DNA from 2 places in the Streptomyces sp. NPDC051211 genome. Region 2 is predicted to be linked to the other one. Evidence: riboswitches for the same ligand, from Rfam matches in the RefSeq annotation. Region 2 holds a riboswitch; the other holds the start of a gene.

Region 1 (4,404 bases), on a different contig from region 2:
GCAGAGCAGCCGCTCGATGTCCCCGCACCAGAAGTACGACCCCAGAGCGGTGTCCCGCACGGTGTCGCGGGCCGGGTCGCCGGTCACACCGGACTCCCGGGAGACCGCGTCGACCGTCCACACGTTGAACAGGCCCGGGTACGTCGCGTACGGCTCCACGGCCGCGATCTCGGCCCACTTCGTCCGCGCATCGGCGTGGAACTGCGCCAGTTCGTCCGCCGTGTAGCCGTCGCCGACCACGACGACGTCGAGCCGGTCGGGGGAGGGGCCGTTGTCGATCACCTTGGCGACCTCGCCGTCCGCCTGCTGCTCCGCGGCGGACAGGCGACCGGCGGGTGCGTCCTGGCCCCGGGCGGGCACGAGGGTGTGTCCCGATCCGGCGGTCACCCCGTCCTCGGGCCCGGGTATCTCCACCTCCACCAGGGGGTGCGGTCGCGGATCGGCCGCCGGCGGCGGGCCGGCGGACGCGGTACCGGGTACGGCGGCCAGCGCGGCGACGGTGGCAGCGGCCACCCCCACCGCCAACAGGGAACTGCGCAGGGTCGAGCGCATGGGATCCTCTCCCGACACGGACATTAAGCAAGCAGATAAACGAACTGAACCGGCCGCTTAAACTAGGGCGTGCCCGGGGGATGCGCAATGATCGTGTGCCCTTGAATGTTTGGGGAGTTGAAAGACCAGGGGGTTCCCATGGACGAACCGGCCGAGATCGGTCGACGGGTGCAACAGCTGCGCAAGGAAGGCGGCCTGACGCAGCGACAGCTGGCCGAGCCCTCCTACACCGCGGCATACATCTCCACCCTTGAATCCGGCCGGGTGCGCCCCTCCGAAACGGCGCTGCGCTTCCTCGCCCCCCGCCTCGGCATCACGTACGAGGAGCTCGCCACCGGCCGTCCACCCCACCTGGCCACCGAACTCCGGCTCGCCCTGACCGACGCTCAGCAGACCCTGGCCACCGGTGCGGCCGACGAAGCCGCCGGCCACTACCGCCGCCTGCTCACCGAGGCCGAACGCCTCGACCTGCCCGTCGAACAGGCCGAGGCCCTGCTCGGCCTCGGCGACTGCGCCCTGGAGGCCGGCGAACTCGCAGCAGCCCGCGGGCACTTCGCATCGGCCGAGGCGCTGCTGGCGTGCGAGCCGCTGCCCCGCCGCGCCCGCGCCATCCGCGGCCGTGCCGTCGCCCACCTCCTGGCCGGGGAACTCCGCTATGCCTGCTACCTGCTCGAATCGGCCATCGACGAACTCGGCGCCCGCGGCCTCGCCGACCCCGAGGCGCTGGTGATGCTGTACGCGGCCGTCATCAGCCCGTACATCGACATGGGCGCGCACGCCCGCGCCGCCCACGCCGCCGAAACGGCCCTCGCCCTGGCCCCGCAGGTCACCGACCCCGCGCTGGTGGCCGGTATGCACCGCCAGGTGGCCCGGACCTTCCTCGCGGAAGGGCGCACGGCCGACGCCGACGCGTCCCTCGCCAAAGCCCAGTCCATGTACCGGCAGCTACGCCTGGCGACCGACCTCGCGCACTGCCACTGGATGCGCGGTTACGTCAAGGCACAGAGCGGCGAACTCCAGGCCGCGGAAGAGGAGTTGCGTACGGCCCGCGGCATGCTCGCGGCCCGGCGCGCCACCCTCTACACCGCACAGGTGGAGGTCGAGCTGGCCGACGTCCTGCGCCGCCTGGGCCGCCACCAGGAGGCCGCCGAGCTGCTGTCGGCCCTGCTGGATCTGGACGACCACCACGGCGCCGTGCACGCCGGCGGGGCCCACCGGCTGCTCGGCCTCATGGCCGAGGAGCGCGGCGACACCGAAGGGGCGGAGGAGCACTACGTACGCGCCCTGGCCCTGCTGGAACGCAGCGGCGCGACCGGCGACCTCGCCGACCTGTGCCGACTCCTGGGCGACCTGCTGCGCCGCGCGGGCCGGACCGAAGCCGCCCTCGACGCCTACCGCACGGGCCTGGGTCACCGCGCCGCCATCGGCACCACCACCCTGGGCCCCGCCCCGACCACCACCTTGGGCCCGGACCCCTTCGGTCCGCACCGGCGGTAGGGCCCTGCCTGCAACACGCCGGTGCCCCCGCCTGCGCTTGGGCTACATCCGCAGGTAGGCGCTCGTTCCGGCGTCCACGTACACCAGGTGCGGACCGACCCGTACGACCTGGCATCCGGCGGCCGTCCAGGAGCCGGTCTGGCCGAGGCCGTCCGGCAGCGGCGTCCAGATCTCCACGAAAGTGGTGCCGTCGGGGTTCGCGCCGGATTCGACCAGGTTCTCGCCGTCCCGGCGAAGGCTGCCCACGTCCTCGCCGGGTTCGCCGACCTCGTGGTGGAAGCGGACCTCCCGGCCGTCGAAGGAGGTGAAGCCCGCGAATCCCCGGCTGTCCGCATAGTGATGGCCGGCCTGCAACCAGACGGCCTCCTGCTCTGCCAGCATCGGGCCCCCGTTGCGGCTGATCCCGCGCCGCAGCCACGCGCCGCGGGCCGGCGGCGCCATCCCCGTCACTGCGCCGTGGTGCCGTCGACAGCCACCAGCGTCAGGGGGATGTTGCCCCTGACCGCCTGGGAATAGGGGCATGTGGCGTCTGCCCGGTGCAGCAGCGGCTCCAGCTCGGTTGCCGTCAGGGCGGGGACCGCGACCGTGAGCGTCACGGCCAGCCCATAGCCCGCCGGCGTATCGGTGGTGCCGAGCCGGACCTCGCAGGTGACCTGCGCAGCGGCCGTATCGATACCGAACTCACCGGCGACCTCGGCGAGGGCGGAGGTGAAGCAGGCGGCGTAGCCCGCGGCGAACAGCTGCTCCGGGTTGGTGGCCGTCGGCGTCTTCTTCCGCGGCGGGGCCAGCTCGAGATTCAGTCGGCCGTCGTCCGTGGACACCGTGCCCGTACGGCCCCCGCTGGCGTGTGCGGAGGTGGTGTAGAGGGTTCGGGTCAGCTGCACGGTCATACGTACTGGTCCATCCGCTCGGCGACACGGCCTACCAGGGATGGTGCAGACCGCTACGGCCCCTCTGGAGAGGCTCGTGCGCGTCGTCGTGCGTAACCGGGTACGGCGCGTCTCGTCCGGGGCCGGCAGGCCGACCGCGGCCCACTGTAGCAGCAGATCCGGCCACGGCCCCCGGCAGTGGCCGGAAGTCATCGGAGTGCGCTGTGCATACTGCTGGGCATGACGTCTTCGATCGCCACCCGCATCCACCTCATGATCACCTTCGCGCTGGTGACGTGCGGGGCGGTCGGCGGAGCCTGCTTCGGCTTCCTCCTGGGCGGCAGGATGACGGCCCTGGTGGCCGGGGCCGCGGCCGGTCTGGGCGCCGGGATCGGCTCCTTCCTCTCCCGCCGCCCGGTGCTGGCCTTCTTCCGGCCCGACCGCACCGTGCCCCCGGTCGACGGGTACGCGCAGGGGATCGCCGACGCGGTCCTCGTGAGCATCGCGACGTACCAGGCGGCTGTGTTCCCCCTCACCCCCGACGGGGTGACCGAAGAGGAACGGGACGCCCGCCGCACCCTCGCCTACCGAGTCTCCGCCTACGAGGGCCTGCCCCGTGCCGTGCTGGTTTCGGCGGCCGAAGCCCTGGAAGCCGTGGACCAGGGACTGGATGCGGAACGCGCCCAGGCCGCGATGTTGGCACTGTCCCTCACGGTCTACGATCACCGCGGCGGCGGCCGCTGACGCAGGCCGGGGCGGGCTCGGTCCGTACTGCTGGAGTCGGAGTGCCACCGGCGGAAAATCATCATCAGGGCGCACCGATCGCCGGAACGGCCCCGTCATGATTCGGTCATGGATCAAGAACTCGGCACCCTTGCCCAGCAGACCGCCGACCGGCTGGCCGAAGATCGCGTCGGCGTGGTGGTGGCCGCCGTGGCGGGGGATTCGGTGGAGATCAGGGGGGCCGGCGGCACCGGCGGGGACCGCAGTGTGGTGCCCGGCCCCGACACCCTGTTCGAGATCGGGTCGGTGACCAAGCCGTTCACCGCGCTGGCCCTGGCGCGACTGGCAGTGGGCGGAACGGCGGACCTGGACGAGCCGCTGACCGCTCTGCTGCCCGACGGAGCGGCCGTACCGTCACGGGGCAGCAGCCGCATCGCCCTGCGGCACCTGGCCACCCACACCTCCGGCCTGCCGCGGCTGCCGAAGGGGATGCTCCTCCAGGCGCTGCTGCACCCCTCGAAGCCGGATCCGTACGCGGACTGCACCACCGACGTACTCCTGTCCGGGCTGGCCGGGACGCGTCTGGGGGCCGAGCCGGGGAAGCGGTTCCGGTACTCCAACCTCGGAGCCGGGCTGCTGGGTCTGGGCCTCGCCCGCCGGGCCGGCACGGACTACGAGACCCTCATCACCCGGGAGATCTGTGCCCCGTTGGGGATGACCGACACCGTGGTGACCGTGGACGGCACACGCTCGGGGCGTCTCG
Region 2 (4,404 bases):
CAGCAACTCGCGCCTCAGGCGCTCGCCCGGTACCCGGCCGTGCTGCGGATCCCTGAGTGACAGCACAGGCCCCAAGGCACCCTTCGGCCGAGGCGTGCGGGAGTGCGGGATGAAGTGCGAGATGTCGATGCCCAGCTCCGCGATGCGTCGCGAGATGTGCGTCTGATTGCCGCCGATCTGACTGATGCCGAGCCTGCCGACTACTTCCGACACGGATGTGGAGACCGCAACCAGCTCGCGCAGGCGTTCCTCCGTGTGCTTCGCCCACCTGGCGGGGAAGCGGGAGGTGTCCACTCCGAATTCGGTCATCTTCGTGCGCAGATAGCGCCGACTGCCGGGTGTGGGTGTGCCGCCGCACCAACGCACCGCATCGTCCCAGGTCTTCGTCTCCCGAGCGGCCTCTTCGAGTAGCTCTCGGGTGTACCGCACCGCCATTCCCAGCCCTCCGATCAGCCGCGTGAACGTGCGGCCCTCGCACTGAATAACGGACCATTAGTCGGACGGTCACGGTTGATGTCGTCCGATAAACGGAGCGGCCCGCACCGGTTTCGGTGCGGGCCGCTCGCAGAGCAGAAGTGCGGGACGGGTCAGATGCCCAGGTCCTTGATGATCTTGGCGACGTGGCCGGTGGCCTTCACGTTGTACAGCGCTCGCTCGACCTTGCCCGCCTCGTCCACGATCACCGTGGAGCGGATGACGCCCGTCACCGTCTTGCCGTACAGCTTCTTCTCGCCGTACGCGCCGTAGGCCTCCAGGGTCGCCTTCTCCGGGTCGCTGACCAGGGTGACCTTCAGGCTCTCCTTCTCGCGGAACTTCGCGAGCTTCTCCGGCTTGTCCGGGGAGACGCCGATCACGTCGTAGCCGGCCGTCGCCAGGACCTCCAGGTTGTCCGTGAAATCGCAGGCCTGCTTGGTGCAGCCCGGGGTCAGGGCCGTCGGGTAGAAGTACACGATCACCTTGCGGCCCAGGTGGTCGGCGAGCGAGACCTCGTTGCCGTCCGCGTCGGGCAGGGTGAAGGCGGGGGCGGTGTCGCCCGGCTGGAGTCGCTCGCTCATGTCCACAGTCTCCTCGGGAGGGGATCGGTATCCGACGAGACTAAGCTGACAGACTGTCCATGAAGGACCATGCCCAGCCACAGACGACGACGGAGGCAGCGCGGTGTCGGAAGTCAGGACCCCAGCGCAGATCGAGGCGGACATCGTCCGCCGGCGCGAGCAGCTCGCCGAGACGCTCGACGAGATCGGCGTGCGCATGCACCCGAAGACGATCATCGGGGACGCCAGGGCGAGGGTGGCCTCCCATGTGGACCACACCGCAGGCCGGGCCGTCGTCGCCGTGAACCGCCTGGTCACGGACGTGAAGGGCAGTTTGCACGACGAGGCCGGCGCGCCGCGGTTCGAGCGGATCGTGCCCGTCGCCCTGCTCGCGGTCGGCGTCGTCGGGCTGCTGGCCCTGTCGGCCCGCCGCAAGCGCGGCTGAGCGCGCCAGGTAGGTTCGCAGACGTGAGCGAGAACCCCACCCACGACAAGCTGCCCATCCGCATGCTGCACGACCGCGTGCTCGTCCGGTCCGACTCGCCCGAGGGCGAACGCCGCTCGGGCGGCGGCATCCTCATCCCGGCCACGGCCGCGGTGGGCAAGCGGCTGGCCTGGGCCGAGGTGGTCGCGGTCGGGCAGAACGTACGGACCGTGGAGCCCGGCGACCGGGTGCTGTACGACCCCGAGGAGCGGGCCGAGGTCGAGGTGCGGGGCGCGACGTACGTGCTGATGCGGGAGCGGGACCTGCACGCGGTGGCCGCGGAGCGGCTGGAAGGGTCCAAGGACTCCACCGGGCTGTACCTGTAGGACCTGCCGGGCCCCGTGCGGCCGGTGGGAAGTGAGTGTTCGAAGGGCCGGTGACCGCTGTCACCGGCCCTTTCCGTGGTCTTTGCTACGGTGGGGAGGAACCCCGACGAGACGCGCCGTACCGGGTACGACAAGACGACGCACCCCCGTACCGCTCTCGTCTCGGAGGTCCTGTCATGGCCTGGGTTCTGCTGCTGCTCGCCGGTGCGCTCGAAGTCGGCTGGTCGATCGGAATGAAGTTCACCGACGGGTTCACCCGGCTCTGGCCGAGCGTGTTCACCGGTGCCGGCATCGTCGCGAGCATGGTGCTGCTGTCCTACGCCGCCAGGACGCTGCCGATCGGTACGGCGTACGGAGTCTGGGTCGGCATAGGTGCGGCCGGGGCGGCGGTCCTCGGGATGGCCGTGCTGGGTGAGCCGGTGACCGCCGCGCGGATCTTCTTCATCTGCCTGCTGCTGGTCGCGGTGGTGGGGCTGAAGGCGACCTCCGGTCACTGACCCCAGGTGCCGCCGGATCCGGGCAGACCCTCGGTGGTCGTACCGCCCTGGGTGGTGCCGCCTTGGGTGGTGCCGCCTTGAGTACCGCCCTGGGTCGGACCGCCCTGGGTCTGGCCGCCGTCCACCCGGCCCCCGTCCGTCCGGCCCCCGTCCGTCTCACCGCCGGTGGTCTGTCCGCCGTCCGTCCGGCCCCCGGTCTGCCCGCCGTTCCCCTGGCCTCCCTGGGTCTGCCCGCCGTTGGCCGGGCCCCCGTTCGTCTGGCCGCCCGTGTCCGTGCCCCCGTTCGTCGGGCTCTGGCCGCCCGTGGCCGTGCCGTCCGGCGCGGGGGAGGGTGGGCGGCCCGTGAAGCGGGGCGGCCGGGTGGACGGGGGCGGCGGCAGGGGCAGGGGCTGGTCGGCGCCCGGCTGGATTTCCAGGTCGAAGTCGAGCGGGTCGGAGCCCTCCAGGGCGGTCTTCGTGTACGCGGCCCAGATCCGGGCCGGATATCCGCCGCCCCCGATGCGGGCCTCGCCCAGCGCCCCGTACAGGGACTGGAGGGTTCCGGTGTCCGGGTCCTGGCCCATCATCGCGACCACCGTCACCAGGTCCGGGGTGTACGCGGCGAACCAGGCGGAGCGGTCCAGCTCGCCCGTGCCGGTCTTGCCCGCGGCCGGGTGGCCGGCGGCCAGAGCGGCCGTGCCGGTGCCGTTGTCGACGACGCTGACCAGCATCGAGGTGGTGGTGTCGGCGGCCTCCCGGCTGATGGCCTGGCGCGGGTTCCGCTGTGGGAGACCGACCGTGTCACCGCTCTTGGTGATCTTTTCGACCAGGGTGTACGGGGTGTACCGGCCGTGGTCGGCCAGGGTCGCGTACGCCTGGGCCATGTCGAGGACGGACGCCTGCATGGTGCCCAGCGCCATGGCCGGGCCCGGGTCGAAGTTCGGGGTGTTCGCCGGGATGCCGAGGGCGATCGCGGTGTCCTTGACCTTGGTGGTGCCGACGTCCACGACCATCTGCGCGAAGACGGCGTTGACGGACAGGTCGGTGGCGGTGCGCACGGTGATGTCCCCGTACGAGTCCTGCCCCTCGTTCTCGGGGGAGTAGGGGATCCGGCTGCCGACGACGGGGCGCCTGTTGTCGCCGTTGTAGAGGGTGTTGGGGGTGATGCGGCGGCCGTCCTGGGTGCGGGAGCCGTTCTCGACGGCGGAGGCGAACACGAAGGGCTTGAAGGTGGAGGCGACCTGGTAGTCGTGCCGGGTGGCGTTGTTGACGTACTGCTTGGTGTAGTCGATGCCGCCGTAGAGGGCGACGACCTTCCCGGTGGCGGGGTCGATGGACGCGCCGCCGGCCCTGACGAGCCTGTCCGCCTTGCGGGTTGCGGGGTTCAGCCGGCTCGTCAGCTTGTCGTCCACGGCGTCGGTGAAGGCGGTCTGGCGGCGTTTGTCGATGGTGGTGGTGATCCGGTAGCCGCCCTCGGCGAGGGTGTGCTCGTCGAGGATCCTGTTGCCGGTGATGTGGTCCTTGACGGCTTCGACGAGGTAGCCGCGCTGGCCGGAGAGGCCGGCGGCCGGGCGTAGGTTCTGGGGTTCCGGGAAGGTGGCGGCGGCGCGTTCGGCCGGGGTCATCCACTGCTTCTTGACCATGCCGTCGAGTACGTAGTTCCAGCGGGCCAGCGCCCGGGGGCGGCTCTGGGGGTGGGTGACCACGTCGAAGGCGGAGGGGGAGTTGAGGAGGGTGGCGAGGTAGGCGCCCTCGGTGGTGGTGAGCCTGCCGACGTCCTTGCCGTAGTAGGCCTGGGCGGCGGCCTGGACTCCGTAGGCGTTCCGGCCGAAGTAGCTGGTGTTCAGATAGCCCTCGAGGATGTAGTTCTTGGACTTCTCCCGGCCTAGCTTGACGGCGATGAAGAACTCCTTGACCTTGCGGTTGATGGTCTGTTCCTGGCCCAGGTAGTAGTTCTTGACGTACTGCTGGGTGATGGTCGAGCCGGACTGCTTGCCCTTGCCGGTGACGGTGTTCCAGGCGGCGCGGAGCATGGCCTTGGGGTCGACGGCCCGTTCGGAGTGGAAGTCCCGGTCCTCGGCGGC

Evidence for each region. Region 2 has a riboswitch for guanidine ahead of AB0447_RS16405 (multidrug efflux SMR transporter). Riboswitches for the same ligand answer to the same signal wherever they lie in the genome.
Region 1: it holds a riboswitch for guanidine, as region 2 does, so the genes downstream of both, AB0447_RS26870 (Ohr family peroxiredoxin) here and AB0447_RS16405 (multidrug efflux SMR transporter) in region 2, are expected to answer to the same signal.

The regions. Positions count from the first base shown of each region.
Region 1 covers NZ_JBFBAV010000034.1:12,204-16,607, forward strand. The annotation lists gene AB0447_RS26855 (M64 family metallopeptidase) at 1-552, opposite strand, end outside; gene AB0447_RS26860 (helix-turn-helix transcriptional regulator) at 691-2,049, shown strand; gene AB0447_RS26865 (hypothetical protein) at 2,092-2,430, opposite strand; gene AB0447_RS26870 (Ohr family peroxiredoxin) at 2,496-2,939, opposite strand; guanidine-III (ykkC-III) riboswitch at 3,017-3,077, opposite strand; gene AB0447_RS26875 (hypothetical protein) at 3,159-3,662, shown strand; gene AB0447_RS26880 (serine hydrolase domain-containing protein) at 3,771-4,404, shown strand, end outside.
Region 2 covers NZ_JBFBAV010000014.1:53,541-57,944, reverse strand. The annotation lists gene AB0447_RS16425 (HNH endonuclease) at 1-435, opposite strand, end outside; gene bcp (thioredoxin-dependent thiol peroxidase) at 588-1,055, opposite strand; gene AB0447_RS16415 (DUF3618 domain-containing protein) at 1,159-1,479, shown strand; gene AB0447_RS16410 (co-chaperone GroES) at 1,503-1,844, shown strand; guanidine-III (ykkC-III) riboswitch at 1,919-1,989, shown strand; gene AB0447_RS16405 (multidrug efflux SMR transporter) at 2,021-2,341, shown strand; gene AB0447_RS16400 (transglycosylase domain-containing protein) at 2,335-4,404, opposite strand, start outside.